Regions from separate parts of the Enterobacter cloacae complex sp. HYC042_NIDB genome, predicted to be linked through region 3. Evidence: predicted binding sites of a transcription regulator. Region 3 holds the regulator's gene; each other region holds the start of a gene.

Region 1 (9,863 bases), 350 kb from region 3:
TGGAACAGGAAGTCCTGCAGGTAGCCCAGCACGTGACGCGGCTTGCCGTTTACCATCACTTCCTGTTTACCTTCGGCGAGGTTGTCCATCACCGTGCGGTCCGGATCCAGTTCCGCGCGGTGCTGATCGAAGTAGGCCACTTCCAGCTTGGTGCCACAGTGAATGCGACCGCTGTCGGCCTGCAGCTGGCCCAGCATCAGCTTCAGCAGCGTGGTTTTGCCGCAGCCGTTCGGGCCGATGAGCGCAATTTTGTCCCCGCGCTGAACCTGCGCAGAGAAATCTTTCACCAGCACCTTGCCGTCAACCTGGTAATTAACGTTTTCCATTTCGAAGACAATCTTGCCGGAGCGGGACGCCTCTTCCACCTGCATTTTGGCGCTGCCCATGACTTCGCGGCGCTCGCTGCGCTCGCGACGCATCGCCTTCAGGGCACGCACGCGGCCTTCGTTACGGGTACGGCGGGCTTTGATGCCCTGGCGGATCCAGACCTCCTCCTGCGCCAGCTTGCGGTCGAACTCGGCGTTCTGCAGCTCTTCCACGCGCAGATTTTCTTCTTTCTCCAGCAGATAGGTGTCGTAATCTCCGGGATAGGTGACCAGCTTGCCGCGGTCGAGATCGACAATGCGCGTCGCCATATTGCGAATAAACGAACGGTCGTGCGAGATGAAGATGATGGTGCCGCTGAAGGTTTTCAGGAACCCTTCCAGCCAGTCAATCGCTTCGATGTCCAGGTGGTTGGTTGGTTCGTCCAGCAACAGTACCTTAGGGCCGCTGACCAGCGCGCGCCCCAGCGCCGCTTTACGCAGCCAGCCGCCGGAGAGCGCCGACAGCTCCATGTCGGGTTCCAGCCCGAGCTGCGCCAGCACCTCGTTAATGCGGTTTTCCAGCTGCCACAAACCGTGGTGATCGAGCATCTCCTGCACTTTCGCCAGTTCGTTGAGATTCTTGTCGCTCGGGTCGGTCATCACCAGATGCGAAATCTCGTGATAGCGCTTCAGGTACTCCGCCTGCTCGGAGATGCCTTCCGCTACGAAATCGTACACGCTGCCGGTCACATGACGCGGCGGATCCTGCTGGAGGCGGGAGACGATCAGATCCTGCTCGTATACGATGCGGCCGTCATCCAGCCCCTGCTCGCGGTTGAGGATTTTCATCAGCGTGGATTTACCCGCGCCGTTACGGCCCACCAGACAGACGCGCTCGTTATCTTCGATATGCAGCTCTGCATTATCGAGAAGCGGTGAGTCGCTGAAAGAGAGCCACGCGCCGTGCATACTAATTAATGACATTTATTTTTCCTTTCAGACCGCGGTAATCAACCAGCAGTTATGAATTTGACGGTTACGGGCGAAGTCCTGAGACAGCGTTTTTTGACTGATTTCTTGTGCTTTCAGTCCCAGGGCTGCCAGGCCGTCATGATCCATACGGAAGCCGCGTTTGTTGTTCGAGAACATAATGGTGCCGCCTTTGCGCAGCAGGCGCTTCAGGTCGGTCATCAGGCGCAGGTGATCGCGTTGAACGTCAAAGCTATCCTCCATGCGCTTGGAGTTAGAGAAGGTCGGCGGATCGATAAAGATCAGGTCGAACTGCTCGTCGGTATCGCGCAGCCAGCCCAGCACGTCGGCCTGCATCAGGCGATGCTGACGTCCGGTTAAGCCGTTCAGACGCAGGTTACGCTCGGCCCACTCCAGATAGGTGCGGGACATATCCACCGTGGTAGTGCTGCGCGCACCGCCGAGACCGGCATGCACGCTGGCGCTCCCGGTGTAGGAGAACAGGTTGAGGAAATCTTTGCCCTTGCTCATCTGGCCGAGCATGCGGCGGGCGATGCGGTGGTCGAGGAACAGGCCGGTATCAAGATAGTCGGTCAGGTTCACCCACAGGCGAGCGTTGTATTCGCCCACTTCGATAAAGTCGCCCTTTTCGCCCATCTTCTGGTACTGGTTTTTACCTTTCTGACGCTCGCGGGTTTTCAGCACCAGCTTGTTCGGTGCAATCCCCAGCACGGCAATGGTGGCCGCAATGACGTCCAGCATGCGCTGGCGCGCTTTTTGCGCATCGATGGTTTTCGGCGGAGCATATTCCTGAATCACCACCCAGTCCGCATAGCGGTCAACTGCCACGTTGTACTCCGGCAGGTCGGCATCGTACAGGCGATAGCACTCGATCCCTTCCTGCTTCGCCCATTTTTCAAATTTCTTCAGGTTTTTGCGCAGGCGGTTGGCGTAATCCTCTGCCACGCCGGTTGGCTTGCTGTCCGCCGCTTTCTCTGCCAGATGGTAGTTTTTCTGCACGCAGTCCAGCGGGCCGTTTTTCGCCTTAAACTGGCGGTCGGCACGCAGCTGCAGGCAGCTCAGCAGCTCCGGCGAGGCGCTGAACAGAGACAGATTCCAGCCGCCGAAGTAGTCCTTCATATTGCGGCCCAGCAGGCTGTGCAGGGCAATCAGCGCCGGTTCGCTGTCGAGACGCTCGCCGTATGGCGGGTTGCTGATTACGGTCCCGTACGGGCCTTTCGGCAGCGGGTTGGTCAGGTTCGCCACGTCTTTCACCTCGAAGGTGACCAGCTCGCCGATACCGGCGCGACGGGCGTTGCTGCGCGCGCGTTCTATTACGCGCGGGTCGCTATCCGAACCGTAGAAGTGAGAGGTATACTCCGCCAGCCCCTTACGGGCGCGGGTCTGCGCGTCGTCTTTAACCTCTTTCCAGAGCGCTTCGTCGTGCTGCGCCCAGCCTTTGAAGCCCCAGTGGCCGCGGTGCAGCCCTGGCGCACGGTCGGTTGCCAGCATTGCGGCCTCAATCAGCAGCGTACCGGAGCCACACATTGGGTCAAGCAGCGGCGTGCCCGGCTGCCAGCCGGAGCGCATCACGATGGCGGCGGCCAGGGTTTCTTTGATTGGTGCCATACCGGTGCGATCGCGGTAGCCGCGCAGGTGCAGACCCGCGCCGCTCAGATCGAGGGAGATGCTCGCCGTGTCGCCGTTCAGCCAGACGTTGATACGCAGGTCCGGGTTTTCGCGATCGACGTTCGGACGTTCCTTATTTTTACGCGTGAAGCAGTCCACAATGGCGTCTTTTACGCGCAGGGCGCCGTACTGGCTGTTGCGGATCTCGTCGTTCACGCCGTTGAAATGCACCGCGAAGGTGGCGTTAGGCGTGAAGATCTCTGTCCAGTCGATCATCTGTACGCCGGTGTAGAGATCCAGGTCGCTATAGACCTTGCATTCCTTCATCGGCAGCATGATGCGCGACGCCAGACGGCTCCACATCAGGCTCTGGTAAATAAGCCGCGTGTCGCCCTCAAAATGGACACCACCCTGAACCACCTGGCACTCTTGCGCGCCCAGGGCTTCCAGTTCAGTTTTTAACAGCTCTTCCAGCCCACGGGCCGTACTGGCAAACAGAGAATTCATATCGTCACTTTTACTCTTAGAAAATTGTCGCGCATTATAGCTAATATGGCGTGTATGTCATAAAGTTGAAGGCTTATTTTCATTCGAGGGAGTGTGCAGTGGCGACGTTATCCAGGCTTTTTATTCATCCGGTGAAATCCATGCGCGGCATCGGTGTCACTCACGCGCTGGCAGACATGAGCGGGTTCGCCTTCGATCGTATTTTTATGGTCACCGAGCCTGACGGTACGTTTATCACCGCACGCCAGTTCCCTCAGATGGTTCGTTTTACCCCTTCCCCGCTTCATGACGGTTTGCATCTGACCGCGCCGGACGGTTCCAGCGCGGTGATTCGCTTTGCGGATTTTGCGGCTGTCGACGCGCCAACGGAAGTATGGGGCAACCATTTCACCGCGCGCATCGCCCCGGATGAAATTAACCGCTGGCTGAGCGGCTTCTTCTCCCGCGACGTGCAGCTGCGGTGGGTTGGGCCGGAACTGACGCGTCGCGTAAAGCGCCACGATGCCGTTCCCCTCTCCTTCGCGGATGGCTTCCCGTTCCTGCTCACCAACGAAGCGTCTCTGCGTGATTTACAGAATCGCTGTAAAGCCAGCGTACAGATGGAACAGTTCCGCCCAAATCTGGTCGTGACCGGAGCGGACGCCTGGGATGAAGATACCTGGAAAGTCATCCGCATCGGCAGCGTCATCTTTGATGTCGTCAAACCCTGCAGCCGCTGCATTTTCACCACGGTAAGCCCTGAGAAAGGCCAGAAGCATCCTTCCGGCGAGCCGCTGAAAACGCTGCAATCGTTCCGTACCGCGAAGGACATCGGCGATGTCGATTTCGGCCAGAACCTGATCCCGCGATCCAGCGGCGCAATCCGCGTAGGCGATGAGGTTGAAATTCTCGCCCGCGGGCCGGCGCGAGTGTACGGCTCAGGCCAGGAAGAAGAAATGGTCGAGGTTGAGACGAATGTCGCCACTGCGGTGGATATTCACTGGCAGGGCAAGGTTATTCGTGGCAACAATCAGCAGGTTTTACTGGAGCAACTGGAGCAAGCCGGTATTCGCGTACCGTATTCCTGCCGCGCGGGAATTTGCGGATGCTGCCGCATCAAGCTGCTGGAGGGAGAAGTGAGTGCGCTGAAAAAATCTGCAATTGGAAATGACGGCACAATCCTGTGCTGTAGCTGCGTACCGAAAACGTCGGTACAACTGGAAGCTTAAACCGCTTGTTCGAGGCTGAAGGCATCGACGCGCAGCTGTGGCTTCAGCCTGTCATTCATGACTTTGATCGCATCACCTAACTGCATTACGCGCCCGGCAATCGTCACGCCGGGCTGCGCCAGCAGACAGAGTGCGGCATTTTCGCCCGGCTCAACCACTAACAGGCTCACCTCTTCGGCGGTATCGCTCAGGTTAACGCTGGCCGCATCGCCCGTTGCTGGCGTCCATTCCATGCCGTGAGGCAGGAAATGCCAGCTTTTCGGCATTTGCGGTTTCAGGAAACGGATAGCCACCAGCGCATTTAATACCAGTTCGGCACGCTGCTCTTTAGAGAGCATCAGGTCGCGGCATTTTTCTTCAAAGGAGAAATAAAGCGCCGCATCGTCAACGCAAAAGCCCGATGGAGAAAACGCGTCCGGGGTTAACATTCGGCGGGCAAAACGAGAACGAAACAACATGCCATTGGCTAAATCGAGCATCATACGGTCATGCTCGTCGCAAAAATACCAGCGCCAGTTATCGTCAGGTTTAATTCGCATGTGTCTCTCCCGTCCCCAAACGTCCTGTACTAAAAATGTCCTGTTCGCCGCTTCGTTTATAACACTAGTAATAAAAGACGATAATGTCTAAATAAGCAACAGTGACGGAATATAAAACAACCAGGGCTGGAAATAAAGCCCTGGTTGTCTGATTAAGAAAAAAGATTAGATATGCGTAACGATTTCTTTAATCAAAGGCGGGCCTTTAAAAATAAAGCCGGAATAGATTTGCACCAGTGACGCACCGGCCGCCATCTTCTCGCGCGCAGCAATCACCGAGTCGATACCGCCGACGCCAATAATCGGTAAACGGCCTTTTAATTCCGCAGACAGCGCGCGAATAATTTCGGTGCTTTTTAATTGTACCGGACGGCCACTTAACCCACCCGCTTCGTCACAGTTTTTCATTCCCTGAACGAGCGAACGATCGAGCGTGGTATTCGTTGCAATCACCCCGTCAATATTATGGCGAACCAAACTGTCGGCAACCTGGATCAATTCTTCGACAGAAAGATCCGGCGCGATCTTCACCGCGACCGGAACATATTTATGGTGGATCGCCTGGAGTTCATTTTGTTTATTTTTAATGGCACTCAGAAGATCGTCCAGCGCTTCGCCATATTGTAAGGAGCGCAGCCCCGGGGTATTGGGCGAGGAAATATTCACCGCGATATACCCGGCATAGGCGTAGACTTTTTCCATACAAATCAGGTAGTCATCTTTACCCTGCTCAACCGGCGTATCTTTATTTTTGCCAATATTGATGCCTAACACCCCATCAAAATGGGCTTTCTTCACGTTCTCTACCAGATGATCAACGCCGAGGTTATTAAAGCCCATGCGGTTGATCAACCCTTCGGCTTCGACCAGGCGGAACAGGCGCGGCTTGTCATTTCCCGGCTGCGGGCGCGGCGTGACGGTACCAATTTCGATGGAGCCAAAGCCCATCGCGCCCAGGGCATCAATGCACTCGCCATTTTTGTCCAGACCGGCCGCCAGACCCAGCGGATTTTTAAAGGTCAGCCCCATGCACTGCACAGGCTTTTCCGGCACGTTTTGACGCACCAGTGCCGCCAGAGGCGTTCCTGTAATACGACGTAATTGCTGGAATGTAAATTCATGAGCGCGCTCGGGGTCGAGCTGGAAAAGGGCTTTACGAACGAAGGGGTAGTACATGAACTCTCCTGGATTCCCGGTGTGCAAACCGGGAGGGGATTATGGGCGATCCCGTCACGAAAGGGAATTGACCTGTGGCAAAAAAATCGGCGTAAAACGCAATCGTTTACCTCCCACTCTCTTTCTTATGCAGTTTTTCGCAGTTTAATTGCGGATAAATCATTTAGTGGAATAACCGCGCGGTGTCACACTCCTGAAAATTGTTATGAATGTTAGACAAAAGCAAACAATTAGTTATAAGGAGGAAGTATGCGCGTTATTACCCTGGCCGGAAGTCCACGATTCCCTTCGCGTTCCAGCGCCCTGCTGGAATATGCCCGCGACAAGCTCAATGCCCTGGACGTGGAAGTGTGCCACTGGAATCTGCATAACTTCGAACCTGAAGATTTGCTGTATGCCCGCTTCGACAGCCCCGCGCTGAAAACCCTCACTGAGCAGCTCAAGGAAGCGGACGGCCTCATCGTTGCGACCCCGATTTATAAAGCCTCTTTTTCGGGCGCGCTGAAAACGCTGCTCGATCTTCTCCCCGAGCGCGCACTGGACGGCAAAGTAGTTCTGCCGCTGGCAACGGGCGGCACGGTGGCCCATTTACTGGCGGTAGATTACGCCCTGAAGCCGGTGCTGTACGCCCTGAAGGCGCAGGAGATCCTTCACGGCGTTTTCGCGGATGATTCGCAGGTCATTGACTACCAGCATAAGCCGCACTTCACGCCGAATCTGCAAACGCGCCTTGATGCCTCGCTGGAAACTTTCTGGCACGCGCTGCATCGCCGGGATATCCAGGTTCCTTCTTTTAATCCGCCGCAGGGAGTCGCACATGTTTAAAACCTTAACCCGCCTCGGACTGGCTGGCCTGATGGCGTTTACCGCGCTGGCACATGCCGCAGAAACCGCACCGGACAGTTTACGGATTGGCTACCAAAAAGGCAGCGTCAGTATGGTGCTGGCAAAAAGCCACCAGCTGCTGGAAAAACGCTTCCCGGACACCAAATTCTCATGGGTGGAGTTCCCGGCAGGGCCGCAGATGCTTGAAGCCCTGAACGTCGGCAGTATCGATCTGGGCAGTACGGGCGACATCCCGCCTATTTTCGCTCAGGCTGCCGGGGCAGACCTGGTATACGTCGGTGTAGAACCCGCTAAGCCGAAAGCCGAAGTCATCCTAGTACCTGAAAACAGTGACATTAAAAGCGTCTCCGACCTTAAAGGGCGTAAGGTCGCTTTCCAGAAAGGTTCCAGCTCGCACAACCTGTTGCTGCGCGCCTTACAGGAAGCCGGGCTCAAGTTCACCGACATTCAGCCCGTTTACCTGACGCCCGCCGACGCGCGCGCCGCGTTCCAGCAGAAGAACGTTGATGCCTGGGCTATCTGGGATCCTTACTACTCCGCGGCATTACTGCAGGGTGGCGTACGGGTGCTGAAAGACGGTACCACGCTGAAGCAAACCGGTTCGTTCTACCTCGCCTCACGCCCTTACGCCGAAAAAAACGGCGCGTTTATTCAGGGCGTACTGGATACCTTTACGCAGGCAGATGCCCTGACCCAGAGCCAGCGTCAGGCGAGCATCACCCTGCTGGCAAAAACCATGGGCTTACCTGAGCCGGTGATCGCGAGCTACCTCAGTCACCGTCCGCCCACCACCATTACGCCTGTCGACGCACACGTCGCCGCGCTTCAGCAACAGACTGCTGACCTCTTCTATCAAAACCGCCTGGTACCAAAACAGGTCGATATTCGCGAACGCATCTGGCAGCCCGCTGGCAAAGAAGGAGCTAAATCATGAGTCTGAATCTTTTCTGGTTTTTACCCACCCACGGTGATGGACACTATCTTGGTACAGAAGAGGGCTCGCGCCCGGTTGACCATGGCTATCTTCAGCAGATTGCCCAGGCAGCGGACCGAATCGGTTTTACCGGCGTGCTGATCCCGACCGGACGCTCGTGCGAGGATGCCTGGCTGGTGGCCGCGTCGATGATCCCGGTCACCCAGCGCCTTAAATTCCTGGTTGCATTGCGCCCGAGCGTCGTTTCACCCACCGTGGCGGCGCGTCAGGCAGCAACGCTGGACAGGCTCTCCAACGGCCGCGCTCTGTTTAACCTGGTGACGGGCAGCGATCCGCAGGAGCTGGCGGGTGACGGCGTGTTCCTCGACCATACCGAGCGCTATGAAGCCTCCGCCGAATTTACCCGCGTCTGGCGACGCCTGCTGGAAGGCGAAACCGTCACCTTTGAAGGTAAGCATATTCACGTTCGCGACGCAAAGCTCTACTTCCCGCCGGTGCAGCAGCCGCGCCCTCCGCTCTATTTTGGCGGATCGTCGGATGTGGCCCAGGATCTGGCCGCCGAGCAGGTCGATCTCTATCTGACCTGGGGCGAGCCGCCCGAGCTGGTGAAAGAGAAAATTGCCCAGGTCCGCGCCAAAGCCGCCGCCCATGGCCGCAAAGTGCGCTTCGGGATTCGCCTGCACGTGATTGTGCGCGAAACCAATGAAGAAGCCTGGCAGGCGGCAGACCGTCTGATCTCCCATCTGGACGATGAGACCATTGCGAAGGCGCAGGCTGCGTTTGCCAAAACCGACTCCGTCGGGCAGCACCGCATGGCCTCTCTGCACAACGGCAAGCGCGAGAATCTGGAAATCAGCCCGAACCTGTGGGCGGGCGTGGGTCTGGTACGCGGCGGCGCGGGCACGGCGCTGGTCGGCGACGGGCCAACCGTGGCTGCACGTATTAATGAATACGCTGACCTGGGCATCGACAGCTTTATTCTCTCCGGCTATCCGCACCTGGAAGAGGCCTACAGGGTGGGCGAGCTGTTATTCCCGCATCTGGATGTCGCCGTTCCGGAAATTCCGCAGCCGCAGCGGCTCCAGCTGCAGGGCGAAGCCGTGGCAAACGAGTTTATTCCGCGCAAAGCCGCACAGAGCTAAGGAGTGACCATGTCTGCCACCTCACAAAAATGGCTGCTGCGCGCCGCCCCGTGGTTTTTGCCCGTCGGCATCGTGGCGCTCTGGCAGCTCGCGTCGACCACCGGCTGGCTGTCGAGCCGCATTTTGCCCTCTCCGGAGGGCGTTATCGAAGCGTTCTGGTCGCTGAGCGTCAGCGGAGAGCTGTGGCAACATCTGGCGATCAGCTCCTGGCGCGCGGTGATTGGGTTTTCCATCGGCGGCAGCATCGGTCTGGTGCTGGGTCTGATCAGCGGCCTTTCACGCTGGGGGGAAAGGCTGCTGGATACCTCCATCCAGATGCTGCGCAACGTGCCGCATCTGGCGCTGATCCCGCTGGTCATTTTGTGGTTTGGGATCGATGAGAGCGCCAAAATCTTCCTCGTGGCGCTGGGCACGCTGTTCCCGATATACATCAACACCTGGCACGGCATCCGCAATATCGATCGCGGTCTGGTGGAGATGGCGCGCAGCTACGGCTTATCGGGTTTTTCCCTCTTTGCTCACGTGATTCTGCCGGGCGCCCTGCCCTCCATTATGGTCGGGGTGCGCTTTGCGCTCGGCCTGATGTGGCTGACGCTGATTGTGGCGGA
Region 2 (9,863 bases), 1.4 Mb from region 3:
TGCCGCCTACCCTGCCCTGCGCTGCGAGGTGCTGAACGAAAAGGCTATTGTTGAGCAGGGTCTTGGGCTGCTGAACGCCGTCGGCAAAGGGGCGACCTGCCCGCCACGTCTGCTGGCTATTCATTACGACGGCGTTTCTGACGGCCCGGTGCGCTGCTACGTAGGTAAAGGCATTACCTTCGATACCGGCGGCCTGTGGCTGAAGGAAGGCGCAGGCATGTACACCATGAAATACGACATGTGCGGTGCGGCCAACGTGCTGGGGCTGATGCTGACCTTAGCAGAGCTGGCGCTGCCCGTACGCATCATGGGCGTGCTTGCGCTGGCGGAAAACGCCATCGGACCGGACGCCATGCAGCCCGGCTCGGTAGCAACGGCCTGCAACGGCATGACGGTTGAAATCAACAACACCGATGCCGAAGGCCGACTGGTGCTGGCGGATGCCATCGCCTGGGCCAGCCAGCGCCATCCGCAGGCACGCTATATCATTGATATGGCGACCTTAACCGGTGCGGTGGTGAAAGCGCTGGGGTATGAGCTGAGCGGGCTGATGACGCAGGACGAGCCGCTGCGCGCCGCGCTGACGCAGGCGGGTAAGCGGAGCGGCGACGAAGTGTGGTCTCTGCCGCTGGACGCGCGGCTGAAAAAGCAGACCGACAGCGCGATTGCCGATCTGTGCAACACCCCGACAAACAACGCGGCAATCAGCGCGTCGGCGGCGTGGCTGCTGCACCATTTTTGCCCGCAGACGATCCCGTGGGCGCATCTGGATATCAGCGGCACGGCGCTGTGGCGCGAGAACGGCAGGAGCGTGGCGTCGGGTAGGCCGATTCCGCTGCTGGTGGAGCACTTGCTGGGGGATCTTTAGCCCGGTGGCGCTGCGCTTACCGGGCCTACGGACGCCATATGTAGGCCGGGTAAGGCGCAGCCGCCACCCGGCATAACTACAGCTTAAGAATATCTTTCACAAACGGAATGGTCAGCTTGCGCTGGGCGGTAATGGAGGCGCGATCGAGCTGATCGAGCGTATCAAACAGGGTGCGCATCTCGCGGTCCAGACGCTTGAGCAGGAAACGGCCCACGTCTTCCGGCAGCTCAAAGCCGCGCTGCTTTGCTCGCAGCTGTAACGCCTGCAGCTTATCTTCATCTGACAGCGGCTGGAGCTTGTAGATTTGCCCCCAGTCCAGACGAGACGCCAGATCCGGCAGCCCAAGATTAAGCTGGCGCGGCGGACGATCGCCGGTGATCAGCAACCGGGTTTTGCCCGACTCCAGAATGCGGTTGTAGAGGTTAAAGATCGCCATTTCCCACGGCTCGTCCCCCGCCACGCATTCGATATTATCGATGCAGACCAGCGAGAGATGTTCCATGCCCTCAAGCACTTCAGGCACAAACCAGGTACGTTTATCCAGCGGCACGTAGCCGACCGCATCGCCGCGCGCCGAAAGCTCGGCACAGGCCGCATGCAGCAGGTGACTGCGCCCCGCGCCTTCGCGTGACCAGATATAGATGTATCCGCTGTGATCCTGACGCAGCACGTTTTGCAGTGCAGCCAGTAAAGAGGGGTTATCACCCGGCCAGAAACTCGCAAAAGTTTCGTCGTCAGGGAGATAGAGTGGCAGAGAGAGCTGTGCCGGTCCGTTCAGAAATACCTCAACCAGAGATCTTACATAAAATCGGCGATGAGTTTAACACGGAACCCGCCAGGAGAGAACCGGGCGATCCTTCGCCCAGTTAATGGATCAGTGTGGGGCTTTTTCGCTTTCGTCAGCGTCCAGCACCACCTCTTCCGGGCGGATCACCGAGATCAGCTTGAAAATCAGGCTCAGGCCCACGCCCACGATGGTCGCCAGCGCCATGCCCTTCAGCTCGGCCGCACCGATGTGCACCTTCGCGCCGCTCACGCCGATAATCAGGATCACCGAGGTCAGGATCAGGTTTTGCGCCTTGCTGTAATCCACTTTGGATTCAATCAGAACGCGAATACCGGAGGCACCGATCACGCCGTACAGCAGCAGGGAAACGCCGCCCATTACCGGGACCGGGATAATCTGGATCGCTGCCGCCAGCTTGCCCACGCAGGAGAGCAGAATGGCGATGATCGCCGCGCCGCCGATAACCCAGGTACTGTAGACGCGGGTAATCGCCATCACGCCGATGTTTTCACCATAGGTGGTGTTTGGCGTGGAGCCGAAGAAACCGGAGATGATGGTGGAGAAACCGTTGGCAAACATGGAGCGGTGCAGACCCGGGTCGCGGATCAGGTCGCGCTTCACGATGTTCGCCGTCACCACCAGGTGGCCAACGTGCTCCGCAATTACCACCAGCGCGGCAGGCAGAATGGTGAAAATGGCGAACCATTCAAAGCGTGGGGTGTAGAAAGTTGGCAGCGCGAACCAGTGCGCCTCGGCAATCGGCGTGGTATCCACAACGCCCATGACGAAGGAGAGCGCGTAGCCCGCCAGCACGCCGATCAGGATCGGGATAATCGCCATAAAACCGCGGAACAGCACGGAGCCAAATACCGTCACGCCCAGCGTCACCAGCGAGATGATAATGGTTTTGGAGTCCGGTGACTGGCCGTCCGCAGGCAGCAGGCCGGCCATATTCGCCGCCACGCCCGCCAGCTCCAGGCCGATAACGGCAACGATGGCGCCCATCGCCGCAGGCGGGAACATCACGTCCAGCCAGCCGGTACCGGCTTTCTTCACGATGAAGGAGACCAGGCAGAACAGCACGCCGCACATGATAAAGCCGCCCAGCGCCACTTCATACCCAAGGGGCAGCAGCAGCAGCACCGGCGAGATAAAAGCAAAGCTCGACCCCAGATACGCCGGGATTTTGCCTTTACAGATAAAGAGGTACAGCAGCGTACCGATGCCGTTGAACAGCAGCACGGTAGCCGGGTTAATGTGAAACAGGATTGGCACCAGCACGGTTGCGCCAAACATAGCGAACAGGTGCTGCAAACTAAGCGGGATAGTCTGTAAAAGCGGCGGTCTTTCACTCACCCCGATAGCACGGCGCGTCATAGTGTTTTCCTCTGTGTAGTATTGTTGGTTTTTATTCAAAAAAAAGCCGACTATCAAAGTCGGCTTATTTATCGTTATTCGATTATTTCGTACCAAAGATCTTATCGCCGGCATCGCCGAGCCCCGGGATGATGTACCCGTGCTCGTTCAGCCCCTGGTCGATAGAGGCGGTGTACAGCTCAACGTCCGGGTGCGCTTTTTCCAGCGCCGCGATCCCTTCCGGAGCAGCAACCAGAACCAGCACCTTAATGCTGCTGCAGCCCGCTTTTTTCAGCAGATCGATGGTGGCGATCATTGAACCGCCGGTCGCCAGCATTGGGTCAACCACCAGCGCCATGCGCTCGTCGATGTTAGAGACCAGCTTCTGGAAGTAAGGTACCGGCTCCAGCGTCTCTTCGTTACGGTAGATACCGACCACGCTGATGCGCGCGCTCGGTACGTGCTCCAGCACGCCTTCCATCATGCCAAGACCGGCACGCAGGATAGGCACTACGGTAATTTTCTTACCTTTGATCTGCTCAACCTGCACCGGGCCGTTCCAGCCTTCGATGGTCACTTTTTCCGTTTCCAGATCGGAGGTTGCTTCGTAGGTCAGCAGGCTGCCCACTTCAGAAGCCAGTTCGCGAAAACGCTTCGTGCTGATGTCATGCTCACGCATCAGGCCCAACTTGTGTTTAACGAGTGGGTGTTTCACTTCCACAATCTTCATTCTCTTTCTCCTCTGAGGTGGCATCCGCAAAAAAATCGCGGGATTATACCGCTTTTTTCGGATTGCGCCATACCCAACTTGCTTGACGTACATCAATCAAAAACAAAAAAACCGGAGGCTGGGCTCCGGCTTGGGTGCGGGGTCTTGCCCGGTGGCGCTGCGCTTACGCGGGCCTACGTGTATTGTAGGTCGGGTAAGCGTTAGCGCCACCCGACAATTAGAGGTTATCGCCGTTGCTCGCAATCACCTGCTTATACCAGTCGAACGATTTCTTCTTGCTGCGGTTCAGGGTGCCGTTACCTTCGTTATCTTTATCGACAAAGATAAAGCCGTAGCGTTTTTTCATTTCGCCCGTTCCGGCAGACACCAGGTCAATACAGCCCCACGGGGTATAACCCATTAGATCCACGCCGTCTTCCACCACCGCTTTTTTCATCTCGCGGATGTGTGCGGAAAGGTAATCAATGCGGTACTGGTCGTTCACCGTGCCGTCGCTCTCCTGCACGTCGATCGCGCCAAAGCCGTTCTCAACGATAAACAGTGGCAGCTGATAGTGATCCCAGAACCAGTTCAGGGAGTAGCGCAGCCCGACCGGATCAATCTGCCAGCCCCAGTCGGATTTCTGCACGTACGGGTTGGAGACCAGGCTCTTGCTCTCGTCGTAGTCCAGCGCCGGGTTATCTGCCGTCGCTTTGGTGGCGAAAGACATGTAGTAGCTGAACCCGATGTAATCCACGCAGCCCTGCTTCAGCGCGGCTTTATCTTCTTCGGTGATATCCAGCGCGAAGCCGCGACGCTCGAAGTAGTTGAGCAGATGCTGCGGATATTTGCCGCGCACGTGAACGTCGGTAAACCAGTAGCGACGGTGCATGGCGTTCATCGCCATCATCATGTCGTCCGGCGCACAGGTCAGCGGGTAGATGGGGCACATGGCAATCATGCAGCCGATCTGCAGCGACGGGTTAATCTCGCGGCCCGCCTTCACCGCCAGGGCGCTGGCCACCAGTTCGTAGTGCGCCGCCTGGAACATCACCGGCTCGCGGTCTTCACCAGGCGCGTACTTCAGCCCGGAGTTGGTAAATGGCGCAAAGTCTTCGTGGAAGTTAGCCTGGTTGTTGATCTCGTTAAAGGTCATCCAGTACTTCACCTTGTGCTGGTAACGCTCAAAAACGACCTTTGCAAAACGCACGAAGAAGTCGATCAGCTTACGGTTGCGCCAGCCGCCGTATTCCGTCACCAGGTGGAACGGCATCTCAAAGTGGGAAAGCGTGATAACCGGTTCAATGCCATACTTCAGGCATTCGTCGAACAGATCGTCATAGAATTTCAGGCCCGCCTCGTTCGGCTCCAGCTCGTCGCCTTTCGGGAAGATACGCGTCCAGGCGATGGAGGTACGGAAGCATTTGAACCCCATCTCGGCAAAGAGTTTGATGTCTTCTTTATAACGGTGGTAGAAATCGATAGCCTCATGGTTAGGGTAGTTTTTCCCCTCCAGCACGCCGTTGGTGATTTCACGCGGCACGCCGTGGGCGCCCGCGGTCATGACATCGGCAACACTTACGCCCTTACCGCCCTCTTTCCAGCCGCCCTCAAGCTGGTGCGCCGCAACGGCCCCACCCCACAGAAAATCTGCTTTGAATCCTGACATTCGCTTTCCCTCATTCTGCGTTATTTTCTGCAAAAACAATTACAGAAACCGGTTTCAGTTCGATGATGTGCAAAGGGGATATTCGTTGCAAGCAGATCGCCGAAACCGGTTTCATTTTCGTGAACGGAGTCAAGTTTGGCTGCATTTACGGGCTATACAGAAAAAAAGATCCCCACGTCCAGAATAGGCTCGCAAACGTTTGCCTGGACTGTTAGAATTGCGCCGATTTTTCTTACTAGCTATGCAATCGCGTGGGGATTTAAGCCGTGACCAACAAAACTTCTCTCAGCTACAAAGATGCCGGTGTTGATATTGACGCAGGTAATGCGCTGGTTGACCGAATCAAAGGTGTGGTGAAGAAAACCCGCCGCCCGGAAGTGATGGGTGGTCTGGGTGGATTCGGCGCACTGTGCGCGCTGCCGCAAAAATATCGTGAACCTGTTCTGGTCTCGGGTACTGACGGCGTAGGCACCAAGCTGCGCCTGGCGATGGATTTAAAACGTCACGACACGATCGGTATCGATCTGGTTGCGATGTGTGTGAACGACCTGGTGGTTCAGGGCGCAGAGCCGCTGTTCTTCCTCGATTACTACGCGACCGGCAAACTGGATGTGGATACCGCAGCCAGCGTCATTAACGGTATCGCCGAAGGCTGTCTGCAGTCCGGCTGTGCGCTGGTGGGCGGTGAAACCGCTGAAATGCCGGGCATGTACCACGGCGAAGATTATGACGTCGCGGGCTTCTGCGTCGGCGTAGTAGAAAAATCAGAAATTATCGACGGCAGCAAAGTGGCCGATGGCGATGTGCTGATCGCGCTGGCCTCCAGCGGCCCGCACTCTAACGGCTACTCTCTGGTGCGTAAAATCCTCGAAGTAAGCGGCTGCGATCCGCTGACCACCGAGCTGGACGGTAAACCGCTGGCCGACCACCTGCTGGCCCCAACCCGCATCTACGTGAAAAACGTGCTGGAGCTTATCGAGAACGTTGACGTTCACGCTATTGCTCACCTGACCGGCGGCGGCTTCTGGGAAAACATCCCGCGCGTGCTGCCGGACAACACCCAGGCGGTAATTGACGAATCCTCATGGCAGTGGCCAGCCGTCTTTAACTGGCTGCAGACTGCAGGCAACGTCAGCTCTCACGAAATGTACCGCACCTTTAACTGCGGCGTGGGCATGGTTATCGCCCTGCCGGCAAGCGAAGCGGATAAAGCGGTTAAGCTGCTGACCGAGAAAGGTGAAAACGCGTGGAAAATCGGTACGATTAAAGCCTCCGATTCCGAACAGCGTGTGGTCATTGAATGAAAAACATCGTGGTGCTCATTTCCGGCAACGGAAGCAATTTGCAGGCCATCATAGACGCCTGCAAACAGAAGAAAATCAATGGCACCATTCGGGCAGTTTTCAGCAACAAGGCCGACGCGTTCGGCCTTGAGCGCGCGCGGGAAGCGAACATTCCCGCTCACGCGCTGGAAGCCAGCCAGTTCGCCGGACGTGAAGCCTTTGACCGCGAGCTGGTGCAGGAGATTGACGCCTACGCGCCTGACCTCGTGGTGCTGGCGGGCTATATGCGTATTCTGAGCCCGGCCTTCGTCGAACACTACGCCGGTCGACTGCTGAATATTCACCCTTCCCTGCTGCCAAAATATCCCGGCCTGCATACCCATCGTCAGGTGCTGGAAAACGGTGACGAGGAGCACGGTACCTCCGTCCATTTCGTGACCGACGAGCTGGACGGTGGCCCGGTGATCCTGCAGGCGAAAGTCCCGGTCTTTGACGGCGACAACGAAGACGACGTGACCGAACGCGTGCAGACGCAGGAGCACGCCATTTACCCGCTGGTGGTAAGCTGGTTTGTCGACGGGCGTCTCGAAATGCGCGACGGCGCAGCCTGGCTGGACGGCGTGAAGTTGCCCCCGCAGGGTTATGCGACCGAAGAGTAGTTTGCTATGTCGGGTGGCGCTTCGCTTACCCGATATTCCCTCCCCCAACCCGCTAAATTCCTCAACAAAAAAAATAACTGTCATACTTTTCTGGCACTGTTGGACATATCGTGGAAATGCTCGCCATAATAAGGACGAGACGGATTTACCACGTCCTGTGATTGAACTGGAGTGTGAGCTGTAATGGGTCAGGAAAAGTTATATATCGAGAAAGAGCTAAGCTGGTTAGCATTTAACGAACGTGTACTCCAGGAAGCGGCAGACAAAAGTAACCCGCTGATCGAACGCATGCGTTTTTTAGGCATTTATTCCAACAACCTGGATGAGTTCTACAAGGTTCGCTTTGCCGAGCTGAAAAGACGCATCATCATCAGCGAAGAACAGGGCTTAAACTCGCACTCGCGGCATCTGCTGGGCAAAATCCAGTCCCGCGTGCTGAAAGCCGATCAGGAATTTGACGGCCTGTATAACGAACTGCTGCTGGAGATGGCGCGCAATCAAATCTTCCTGATTAACGAACGTCAGCTTTCCGTTAACCAACAAAACTGGCTGCGCCACTACTTTAAACAGTACCTGCGCCAGCACATTACCCCGATTCTCATCAACCGCGAAACCGATCTGGTGCAGTTCCTGAAGGATGACTACACCTACCTGGCGGTGGAAATTATTCGCGGTGAATCCATCCGTTATGCCCTGCTGGAGATCCCGTCCGACAAGGTGCCGCGCTTCGTGAACCTGCCGCCGGAAACCCCGCGCAGACGCAAGCCGATGATCCTGCTGGATAACATCCTGCGCTACTGCCTGGACGACATTTTCAAAGGCTTCTTCGATTACGATGCGTTAAACGCCTACTCAATGAAGATGACCCGTGACGCCGAATATGACCTGGTGCACGAGATGGAAGCCAGCCTGATGGAGCTGATGTCCTCCAGCCTGAAACAGCGCCTGACGGCCGAGCCGGTGCGCTTTGTCTATCAGCGCGACATGCCGGACGCCATGGTGGAGATGCTGCGCGAGAAGCTGACCATTTCGCGCTATGACTCCATCGTGCCGGGTGGCCGTTATCACAACTTTAAAGACTTCATTGGCTTCCCGAACGTTGGCAAAGCCAATCTGGTGAACAAACCGCTGCCGCGCCTGCGTCATATCTGGTTCGATAAGTTCCGCAACGGATTCGACGCCATCCGCGAGCGCGACGTGCTGCTCTACTACCCGTACCACACCTTTGAACACGTGCTGGAGCTGCTGCGTCAGGCCTCGTTCGACCCGAACGTGCTGGCGATCAAAATCAACATCTACCGCGTGGCGAAAGATTCTCGCATCATCGACGCGATGATCCATGCCGCACACAACGGCAAAAAAGTCACCGTGGTGGTTGAGCTGCAGGCGCGCTTCGACGAAGAGGCGAACATTCACTGGGCGCGCCGCCTGACGGAAGCGGGCGTGCACGTGATCTTCTCCGCGCCGGGTCTGAAAATTCACGCCAAACTGTTCCTGATCTCGCGTAAAGAGGGTGATGACGTGGTGCGCTATGCCCACATCGGCACCGGGAACTTTAACGAAAAAACCGCGCGGATTTATACCGACTACTCGCTCTTAACCGCTGACGCCCGCATTACCAACGAAGTGCGCCGGGTCTTTAACTTTATCGAAAACCCGTACCGTCCGGTGAGCTTCGACTATCTGCTGGTCTCACCGCAGAACTCGCGCCGCCTGCTGTACGATATGATCGATAAAGAGATCGCCAATGCCCAGAAAGGCTTGTCGTCAGGCATCACGCTGAAGCTTAACAATCTGGTCGATAAAGGGCTGGTGGACAGGCTGTATGCGGCGTCCAGCTCCGGTGTGCCGGTTAACCTGCTGATCCGCGGCATGTGCTCGCTTATTCCGGAACTGGAAGGCATCAGCGACAATATTCGCGTTATCAGCATCGTTGACCGCTACCTTGAGCACGATCGGGTCTATATTTTCGATAATGCGGGCGATAAACAGGTCTATCTCTCTTCGGCAGACTGGATGACGCGCAATATTGACTATCGAATTGAAGTCGCGACGCCGCTGCTGGATCCGCGTCTGAAACAGCGTATCCTCGACATTATCGAGATCCTGTTCAGCGATACGGTGAAGGCGCGCTATATCGACAAAGAACTCAGTAACCGCTACGTACCGCGCGGCAACCGCCGTAAAGTGCGGTCACAGCTGGCGATTTACGACTATATCAAATCACTCGAGCAACCCGATTAACCTATGCCGATAAATGATAAGACCCCACGCCCGCAGGAATACGCCGCGGTCGATCTTGGCTCTAACAGTTTTCACATGGTCATCGCCCGTGAGGTTGATGGCGCGCTGCAGATCATCGGTCGTCTGAAGCAGCGCGTACACCTGGCGGATGGGCTTGATGAGCGCAGCATGCTCAGCGAAGAGGCGATGGAGCGCGGTTTAAACTGCCTGTCGCTGTTTGCCGAACGCCTGCAGGGCTTCTCGCCCTCCAGCGTTTGCATCGTGGGCACCCACACGCTGCGCCAGGCG
Region 3 (9,863 bases):
GTTACAAGATCGAGCTGATTGAAGCCAAAGACGCGGGTCGCGGTCTGGGCAACTGATCCTTCAGGGCGCAACATGCGCCCGTAGTTTTACTGCATCACCCTGCAAAATTTGCCATAATGCGCACTGCTTTTTCCCCTTGTAAGAGACCCTGATGTCCGATAACGCTCAATTTAGCGGTCTGTGCGACCGTTTTCGTGGTTTTTATCCCGTTGTCATTGATGTAGAAACAGCCGGATTTAACGCTAAAACCGATGCGCTGCTCGAAATTGCCGCCATCACGCTGAAGATGGATGAACAGGGCTGGCTTACACCGGACACCACGCTGCATTTCCACATTGAACCTTTCGAAGGGGCAAACTTACAGCCGGAGGCGCTGGCGTTTAACGGTATCGATCCGCATAACCCGCTGCGTGGTGCAGTCAGTGAATATGATGCGCTGCACGCCATTTTTAAAATGGTGCGTAAAGGCATGAAAGAGAGCAACTGCAGCCGCGCCATCATGGTAGCCCATAACGCCACCTTCGATCACAGCTTTACCATGGCCGCAGCCGAACGCGCGTCGCTCAAACGCAACCCTTTCCACCCGTTCGTGACCTTCGACACCGCCGCGCTAAGCGGCCTGGCGCTGGGACAAACGGTTTTATCCAAAGCCTGCATTACGGCGGGTATACCGTTTGACGGTACCCAGGCGCACTCCGCCTTATACGATACGGAGCGCACCGCAGAGCTGTTCTGTGAGATCGTCAACCGCTGGAAGCGTCTGGGCGGCTGGCCGCTGCCGATGGGCGACAGTGAAGAATAAAAAAAAGCGACCTCTTCAGGTCGCTTTTTTATTAACGCAGAAAATTATTCTGCGTCCGGCTCTTCCGTTTTGTACTTCGCCGCCGTCTCTTTGATCAGCTGCTGCAGTTCGCCGCGCTGATACATCTCAATCAGGATATCGCAGCCGCCCACCAGCTCGCCGTCTACCCACAGCTGCGGGAAGGTCGGCCAGTTAGCGTATTTTGGCAGCTCAGCGCGGATGTCCGGGTTCTGCAGGATATCAACGTAAGCAAAACGCTCACCACAGGCTGACAGCGCCTGAACCGCTTGCGCGGAGAAGCCGCAGCTTGGCAGCTTCGGAGAACCTTTCATATACAGCAGAATCGGGTTTTCAGCGATCTGGCGCTGGATTTTTTCAATAGTGGTGCTCATGTCTTGCTTCCTTTAACTTCTGTTACGGCAATAGTCTGACATTGTAGCGGGTCAGGCTGGCATCGGAAAATAACATTTTAGTCACGTTTATATATTTTACCCCGACTCCACAAAAGTTGCATTGCAAATGGTGTTTACCCCTTCGCCCGTCAGGGTTTTGCTTAGGGAGCGAACAATTGTGCGTCAGAATGATGAATTTTTTTGCACTTGCTAACGAAACACGTTTTTAGATTGAAAAATGCTATTAACTTCTCGGGTTTTTATGGATTAGAATCGACGGGCTTTGTAAATCACACGCGGGTATTATTGATGACCTGCATATATCAGGGGACTGCCCAGTGGCGCGGATAACTAAAATCTCGATCACGCTCTGTGCTTTACTGTTTACATCACTCACGTTAACGCCAGCGGCAAACGCCTCTCAGCAGGCGCGGCAATCTGCTGTACAAAAAAGCCATCTGGTGAAAGCCACAGAACGTAAGAAAAAAACCAGCAACAAGAACGACAAGAAAAAAACCACCGCTCAGACTAAACAAACCGCTTCCAGCAAGACGAAAACAAAATCTTCCCGCACTACCCGCACCGCCAAAAATAAAGCTTCGCAGACCGCCGCTAACCTCGTTACAGAAAAATGCATTACCCGTAAAGGCCATAAAGCAAAATGCACGAAGGTAACAAAGCTGGCGGATGTGCATAAAGTGCGTGTGCAAAAAGCGCAAAAAACCGCGATGAATAAACTGATGGGGCAGATTGGCAAACCTTATCGTTGGGGCGGCAGTTCGCCGCGTACCGGTTTCGACTGCAGCGGCCTCGTCTATTACGCCTATAAAGATCTGGTTAAATTCCGTATTCCACGTACCGCCAATGAGATGTATCACCTGCGCGATGCGTCACCGGTTAACCGGGGTGAGCTGGAAAACGGCGACCTGGTCTTCTTCCGCACGCAGGGTCGCGGTACGGCTGACCACGTGGGCGTCTACGTCGGCAACGGGAAATTCATCCAGTCTCCGCGCAGCGGTCAGGACATTCAGATCACCTCGCTCAGCGAAGATTACTGGGTACGTCACTACGTCGGCGCGCGTCGCGTCATGACGCCAAAAACCATTCGTTAATCCCTGCCCTGCCGCATCTGCGGCAGGGTAAGTTCCTCTTTTGCATACCCTTTCAATTTGCTATCCTGTCCTTGTTGTCTGTAGGGTTATTGGCAACACAAAATACAATAAGGAGAGAAGCAATGTCGTTCGAATTACCTGCACTACCGTATGCAAAAGACGCCCTGGCACCGCACATTTCAGCGGAAACCCTGGAATACCACTACGGCAAGCATCATCAGACGTACGTCACTAACCTGAACAACCTCATCAAGGGCACCGATTTTGAAGGCAAAACGCTGGAAGAGATCGTTCGCAGCTCAGAGGGTGGCGTTTTTAACAACGCGGCTCAGGTGTGGAACCACACTTTCTACTGGCACTGCCTGGCGCCGAATGCCGGTGGCGAACCTGCCGGTGAACTGGCAGCCGCCATCAACGCCGCCTTTGGCAGCTTTGCAGAGTTTAAAGCGAAGTTTACCGATGCCGCCATCAAGAACTTCGGTTCTGGCTGGACGTGGCTGGTAAAAGAGGCGGATGGCAAACTGGCTATCGTGTCCACGTCTAACGCGGGCACCCCGCTGACCACCAGCGCTACGCCGCTGATGACCGTGGACGTGTGGGAACATGCTTACTACATTGATTACCGTAATGCGCGCCCGAACTACCTGGAGCACTTCTGGGCTCTGGTTAACTGGGACTTTGTCGCGAAGAACTTCGCCGCGTAAGAGACACGCAGAAGGGGTAACCCTTCTGCGTTTTTGCTTATTCAGCCGTGCAAACCGCTTCAGGCTGTTTACGGCCGGACATCATCACCAGCAGCAGGCCGAGCGCGGCAATAATCGCCCCCATCACCGGCACAAAACTGTACCCCAGACCGCCTGAAATCACGGCGCCTCCGGCGGCGGCGCCCAGCGCATTGCCGAGATTGAATGCCCCGATATTCACGGAAGACGAGAGACCCGGCGCCTCATGGGCGACACGCATCACGCGCATCTGCAGCGGCGGCACCACGGCAAAGGTGGCAGCGCCCCAGACAACCATCGCAATCGCCGCGCCGAATTCATTCTGCGCCAGCCACGGGATCGCGACCATAATGACAATCAGCAGGGTTAAAAAGCCCTTCAGCGTGCCGTTCACGGAACGGTCAGCAAATTTCCCGCCGAGATAGTTGCCAATCGAGAAGCCGACGCCAATCAGCACCAGCATCGCGGTAACAAAGAGTGGCGTTGCGTGGGTAATGTCGTGTAAGACCGGCGAAATATAGGTGTAGAGGGTAAACATCGCTCCTGCCCCCAGCACGGTGGTCAGCAGCGCGGAGAGTACCTGCGGGCGCATCAGCACCGACAGCTCTCTGCGTACATCAGGGCGTTCACCCGCACTGCCTTTTGGCAGGGAGAAGAATAACGCCACCATCGCGACCACGCCCAGTCCGGCCGTCGCCAGGAAGGACATCCGCCAGCCAATGACCTCGCCCAGCCAGGTTGCCGCAGGAACACCGCCGATGTTAGCGATGGTCAGCCCCATAAACATGGTCGCCACGGCGCTGGCCTGCTTGTGTTTTGGCACCACGCTTGCGGCCACGACTGAGCCCAGACCAAAGAAGGCACCGTGGTTGAGGCTGGTCAGAATGCGCGACAGCATCAGAGTGGTGTAATCCGGCGAAATGGCCGAAAGCACGTTGCCCAGGGTGAAAATCGCCATCAGGAAAATCAGCGCATTGCGACGCGCACGGTGCGAAAGCAGAAGCGTCATCAGCGGCGCTCCCACCATCACGCCGATAGCGTAGGCGCTGATTAACATCCCGGCGGCCGGGATCGAGACGTCCACGCCCCGGGCGATAACGGGCAGTAACCCCATCGGGGAGAATTCAGTGGTGCCAATCCCAAAAGCGCCAATCGCCAGGGCCAGCAGGGGAAAATTGATTTTCATGCGTCAACTCCGGATGCCGTGTCATGTGGTGACACAGAACAAAGAAGCGGAAAGCATGACATCAATCACAAAAAATGAGAAGTTAACAAAATGGCAAAAGATTTTTGCCAGAGAAGTAACAATCGGAGCGTTCGGGAGGGAGAAGGCTCTCCCCCCGCGTAAATCAATGCAGCGCAGCCGTCAGGCCAGCCGCCACAATCAGCGCCAGCACAATAACGGTGGTGAACAGCGAAAACTTCAGATCGGAACTCATCAATTTTTCTCCTTTTAATCCCCCCACGAAAAGTGAGCTTGCTCATTTTTGCACAGTTTACGTCAAAAATCTTCCTGGATTTAAGCTGATAAACACTTTACCTCTTCCCCTTTTCATCAAGATAGGCCAAAATTCCACGCTAAATTTATTAGCGTACCGGCCATTGACCCCCTCCTGACGTCCCGTGTCGTTTTCCCGGCGTGCCGCAATTCAAAATTGCGTGATAAGGGTGAGAGAAGGCAAACGTTTACCTTCAAGTTTTTCAGGAGTTTAGGATATGGTCTGGAGTGACATTTAATGGCAACAATTAAAGACGTAGCAAAACGCGCAAACGTTTCCACTACAACCGTATCACATGTAATTAACAAAACCCGTTTTGTGGCGGAAGAGACGCGCAACGCCGTCTGGGCAGCGATCAAAGAGCTGCACTACTCGCCGAGCGCGGTTGCGCGCAGCCTCAAGGTTAATCACACCAAGTCTATTGGTCTGCTGGCGACCAGCAGCGAAGCGGCCTATTTTGCCGAGATCATTGAAGCGGTAGAAAAAAACTGCTTCCAGAAAGGCTATACCCTGATTCTCGGCAACGCCTGGAACAGCATTGAAAAACAGCGCGCCTACCTGTCGATGATGGCGCAAAAGCGCGTGGACGGCCTGCTGGTAATGTGTTCAGAGTACCCGGAATCCGTGCTGTCGATGCTGGAAGAGTATCGCCATATCCCTATGGTGGTGATGGACTGGGGCGAAGCGCGCGCCGACTTCACCGACTCCGTTATCGATAACGCCTTTGAAGGCGGTTACATGGCGGGCCGTTATCTGATCGAACGCGGCCACCGCGAGATTGGCGTGATCCCGGGTCCGCTGGAACGCAACACCGGCGCGGGCCGCCTGGCCGGTTTTATGAAAGCGATGGAAGAAGCGCTAATCACCGTGCCGGAAAACTGGATCGTGCAGGGCGACTTTGAGCCGGAATCAGGCTACCGCGCGATGCAGCAGATCGTCTCCCAGCCTCACCGTCCAACCGCCGTTTTCTGCGGGGGCGATATCATGGCGATGGGCGCCCTCTGTGCGGCCGACGAGCTGGGTCTGCGCGTACCGCAGGACATCTCCGTGATCGGGTATGACAACGTGCGCAACGCGCGCTTCTTCACGCCAGCGTTAACCACCATTCACCAGCCGAAAGATTCACTGGGTGAAACGGCCTTCAATATGCTGCTGGACAGGATCGTCAACAAGCGTGAAGAGTCACAGTCCATTGAAGTTCACCCTCGCCTCATCGAACGCCGTTCCGTTGCGGATGGCCCGTTCCGCGACTACCGTCGTTAATTTCATTGCGGAGCCAGTCAGTCTGGCTCCCGCAGCCACTCCCGGTTAAGCGTTTCGCTGTCCCCCAGATAGTCCAGCAGCCAGGCCATCGCCGGCGAGACATCATTTTGTTGCCAGGTGAGGCAGCAGGCCGCATCCGGGAACGGATTCTCCAGCGTTAGCTCAACCCACTCACCGGTGTCGATTCGCGGACGTGCAAAATGGGCGGGCACCATGCCTACGCAGAGCCCGGCGCTGAGGCACGTCGCCGACGATCCCCAGTCAGGGGCGACAACCCGCCGCTGGTTGTCCAGCAGCCAGGTAATTCGCTTCGGCAGCGAGCGGGAGGTATCTTCCAGCACCAGCGACGGCCAGCTGCGCAGCGTATCGTCGCTCAGCGGCCCTTCCGTCGCCGCCAGCGGATGATCGCTTGCCACCACGCATTTCCAGCTCAGCATCCCCATATCGCGAAAGGCGTAACGTCCCCCGACCGGGATCGCCTGGGTCGCGCCAATCGCCATCTCTACCCTGCCGTCCGCCAGCGCATCCCAGACGCCGTTAAACACCTCCTGCGAGACCCGCAGTTCTACGTCTGAGAAATGCCGATAAAAATCGACAATCATCTGCCGGGTGCGCTCGGGCTTAACGATGTTATCCACCGCAATGGAAAGGTGGCCCCGCCAGCCGTTCGCGATCTGCTGACACTGCTCGCGGGTGATCTGCATTTTTTTGATAACAGAACGCCCTTCCTTCAAAAACCACGCCCCTGCGGGCGTTAATTCAACATCACGATGCCGCCGTTCAAACAGCGGTACCGCCAACCACTCCTCAAGCTGTCGCACCGTATAGCTGATGGCCGAAGGGACGCGGTGCAACTCCTGCGCCGCTCCGCTAAAGCTGCCGTTACGCGCGACAGCATCGACCACTTCAAGAGAATAATCGGACCACATTTTCTGCCTGCAAAAAATTTGAATGCACCCGCCAAATATTAGCGTTTCACAAGCGGCTTTGCACTCCCTACACTCAGCGCCAACATATACCTGCCTCCTCAGGAGAATAAAACAGTGCAACCCAGGAAAGGTTTTTTAGTCTGGCTCGGCGGCTTAAGCGTGCTGGGCTTTTTGGCCACCGATATGTACCTGCCGGCGTTTGCCGCCATGCAGGAAGATTTGCAAACCCCTGCTGCCGCCATCAGCGCCAGCCTGAGCCTGTTCCTGGCCGGTTTTGCCTTCGCGCAGCTGCTCTGGGGACCGCTTTCGGATCGCTTTGGGCGTAAACCGGTGCTGCTGCTGGGGCTGGCCATTTTTGCCGTGGGCTGCCTGGGGATGCTATGGGTGCGCGATGCCACCTGGCTGCTGGTGCTGCGGTTTGTTCAGGCGGTCGGCGTCTGTGCCGCGGCCGTGACCTGGCAGGCGCTGGTCACCGATTACTATCCGGCGAACCGCACTAACCGTATTTTCGCCACCATCATGCCGCTGGTAGGGCTCTCACCGGCCCTCGCCCCGCTGCTGGGAAGCTGGATCCTCGCGCACTTTGACTGGCAGGCCATCTTTGCCACACTGTTTGCCATCACGCTGGTGCTGATGCTGCCGGCGTTCGCCCTCAAGCCCGCGCATAAAAAAGAGGCGCACGCAGACGCGAAGCCGATTACCTTCACCTCCCTGCTGAGCGCGAAAGCGTATCGCGGCAACGTTCTGATCTATGCCGCCTGCTCGGCGAGCTTCTTCGCGTGGCTGACCGGCTCGCCGTTTATTCTGCACGATATGGGCTATAGCCCGGCGGCCATTGGCCTGAGCTACGTTCCGCAGACCATCGCGTTCCTGGTGGGCGGGTACGGCTGTCGCGCGGCGCTGCAAAAATGGGAAGGCCAGCAGATGTTGCCGTGGCTGCTGGTGCTCTATGCGCTGAGCGTCATCGGCACCTGGGCCGTAGGGTTTATTCCGGGCGCGGGTCTGGCCGAAATATTGATTCCATTCTGCGTGATGGCCATAGCGAACGGGGCGATCTACCCTATCGTTGTGGCGCAGGCGCTGCGTCCGTTCCCGCAGGCGACAGGCCGCGCGGCTGCGCTGCAGAACACCCTGCAGCTGGGGCTGTGCTTCCTGGCAAGCCTGGTGGTCTCCGCGCTGATCGCCACGCCGCTGCTGACGACAACCAGCGTGATGCTGGCTACCGTTGCGCTGGCCGTCATAGGCTATCGCATGCAGGCTTCCGCTCAGGATGAGAGCACGCAGGTAGAAACCTCGCATGCCTAATCGCGCCAGAAACTATGTTAATTTTCAGTGATTAGGTTGCTAAGAATTTTCTATTGAATCACCAAATTTTGAGGCCTATACTAAATTTGGTTCGATTAAATACGATAAATATTATGTGTTAACGGGAGCCGGAGTGCTCCCGTTTTACCATGGAAGGCATTTCGGCAAGGGTTATCTCCCTTCCTCTGTTCTACGTCGGATACTAGCCTCGCGGTATTTACCGTGAGATTTCTCACAAACCAAAAAAGCGTCTACGCTGTTTTAAGGTTCTGATCACAGTAGGGTGATGGAGAAGCTATGAGTTCATCGTGTATAGAAGAAGTCAGCGTTCCGGACGATAACTGGTCCCGGATCGTCAGTGAACTGTTAGGTCGGGCAGGCATCACTATCAACGGATCATCCCCATCGGATCCTCAGGTTAAACATCCCGATTTTTTTAAACGCGTGTTGCGCGAGGGGTCGCTAGGCCTGGGGGAAAGCTATATGGACGGCTGGTGGGAATGCGAACGGCTGGATACTTTTTTCGCCAGCGTGCTGCGTGCTGGTCTGGAAAAACAGCTCCCCCGTAATCTTAAAGACACCCTGCGTGTCGCCTCTGCCCGTCTCTTTAACCTGCAAAGTAAAAAGCGTGCCTGGATCGTCGGCAAAGAGCATTACGATCTCGGCAACGATCTGTTCAGCCGCATGCTGGACCCCTTCATGCAATACTCCTGCGCCTACTGGAAAGAGGCGTCGACGCTTGAAGAGGCTCAGCAGGCCAAGCTGCGCCTGATTAGCGAGAAATTGCAGTTGCAGCCCGGTATGCGCGTGCTGGATATTGGCTGCGGCTGGGGCGGGCTGGCGTATTTTATGGCGAAGCACTACGGCGTCAGCGTGGTCGGCGTCACCATTTCCGCTGAACAGCAAAAAATGGCGCAGGAGCGGTGCCTGGGGCTTGATGTGGATATCCGCCTGCAGGATTACCGGGACCTGAACGAACAGTTTGACCGGGTCGTTTCCGTGGGCATGTTCGAGCACGTCGGGCCGAAAAATTACGACACCTATTTCGAGGTGGTGGACCGTAATCTGAAACCGGACGGTATTTTCCTGCTGCACACCATCGGCTCTAAGCGGACCGACAATAACGTTGACCCGTGGATCAACAAATACATCTTTCCGAATGGCTGTTTACCGTCCGTACGCCAGATTGCCAACGCCAGCGAATCCCATTTCGTGATGGAAGACTGGCATAACTTCGGCGCGGATTACGACACCACGTTAATGGCGTGGCATGCACGTTTTCAGGAAGCCTGGCCTGAAATTGCGGACAACTATTCTGAACGATTCAAGCGGATGTTTAGCTATTATCTGAATGCCTGCGCGGGAGCGTTTCGCGCGCGAGATATTCAGCTCTGGCAGGTTGTTTTTAGCCGTGGGATTGAACACGGCTTGCGGGTCGCACGCTAGAAAAATAACCCCGGCCAGCCGGGGTTATTTTTTATTCTTCTTCTACAGCTTTAATTATTGCGGCTTCTTTTGCGGCCAGCACGCGCTCAACGGTATCTACAACCGCCTGGGTTTGCGGATCGATTTCGATATTCACGCGATGCCCCAGTTTTTTCGAACCCAGCGTGGTGCGCTGCAGCGTCTCGGGAATTAAATGCACGCAAAAACGCGTCGGAGTAACTTCTCCCACCGTCAGACTAATCCCATCAATGCCAATAAACCCTTTATAGAGGATGTATTTCATTAATGACGGGTCCTGCACTTTAAACCAGATTTGACGGTTATTTTCTGATGTGACGATTTTCGCCACTTCGGCGGTGGTCATGATGTGCCCGGACATCAGATGGCCGCCAA

Evidence for each region. Region 3 encodes PurR, which represses purine synthesis genes. Its sites were predicted from a motif close to CANGCAAACGTTTGCNTG; they were not measured.
Region 1: pyrD (quinone-dependent dihydroorotate dehydrogenase) is a predicted target of PurR. The motif match lies at 6,429-6,446, and genes of this name have one in related genera.
Region 2: purM (phosphoribosylformylglycinamidine cyclo-ligase) is a predicted target of PurR. The motif match lies at 5,578-5,595, and genes of this name have one in related genera.

Annotation. Positions count from the first base shown of each region.
Region 1 is NZ_CP109650.1:1,873,825-1,883,687, reverse strand. Features, by position in the region: gene OKF39_RS08885 (ABC transporter ATP-binding protein) at 1-1,289, opposite strand, end outside; gene rlmKL (bifunctional 23S rRNA (guanine(2069)-N(7))-methyltransferase RlmK/23S rRNA (guanine(2445)-N(2))-methyltransferase RlmL) at 1,302-3,410, opposite strand; gene OKF39_RS08875 (YcbX family protein) at 3,509-4,618, shown strand; gene zapC (cell division protein ZapC) at 4,615-5,157, opposite strand; gene pyrD (quinone-dependent dihydroorotate dehydrogenase) at 5,323-6,333, opposite strand; gene ssuE (NADPH-dependent FMN reductase) at 6,583-7,158, shown strand; gene OKF39_RS08855 (sulfonate ABC transporter substrate-binding protein) at 7,151-8,113, shown strand; gene ssuD (FMNH2-dependent alkanesulfonate monooxygenase) at 8,110-9,255, shown strand; gene ssuC (aliphatic sulfonate ABC transporter permease SsuC) at 9,265-9,863, shown strand, end outside.
Region 2 is NZ_CP109650.1:3,628,079-3,637,941, forward strand. Features, by position in the region: gene OKF39_RS17365 (leucyl aminopeptidase family protein) at 1-868, shown strand, start outside; gene OKF39_RS17370 (DnaA inactivator Hda) at 945-1,646, opposite strand; gene uraA (uracil permease) at 1,743-3,032, opposite strand; gene upp (uracil phosphoribosyltransferase) at 3,115-3,741, opposite strand; gene OKF39_RS17385 (6-phospho-beta-glucosidase) at 3,959-5,389, opposite strand; gene purM (phosphoribosylformylglycinamidine cyclo-ligase) at 5,656-6,693, shown strand; gene purN (phosphoribosylglycinamide formyltransferase) at 6,690-7,331, shown strand; gene ppk1 (polyphosphate kinase 1) at 7,515-9,575, shown strand; gene ppx (exopolyphosphatase) at 9,579-9,863, shown strand, end outside.
Region 3 is NZ_CP109650.1:2,224,013-2,233,875, reverse strand. Features, by position in the region: gene gloA (lactoylglutathione lyase) at 1-56, shown strand, start outside; gene rnt (ribonuclease T) at 152-802, shown strand; gene grxD (monothiol glutaredoxin 4) at 847-1,194, opposite strand; gene OKF39_RS10720 (C40 family peptidase) at 1,533-2,306, shown strand; gene sodB (superoxide dismutase [Fe]) at 2,429-3,010, shown strand; gene OKF39_RS10710 (MFS transporter) at 3,048-4,214, opposite strand; gene cydH (cytochrome bd-I oxidase subunit CydH) at 4,378-4,467, opposite strand; gene purR (HTH-type transcriptional repressor PurR) at 4,765-5,790, shown strand; gene punR (DNA-binding transcriptional activator PunR) at 5,808-6,719, opposite strand; gene punC (purine nucleoside transporter PunC) at 6,834-8,024, shown strand; gene cfa (cyclopropane fatty acyl phospholipid synthase) at 8,322-9,470, shown strand; gene OKF39_RS10680 (riboflavin synthase) at 9,502-9,863, opposite strand, start outside.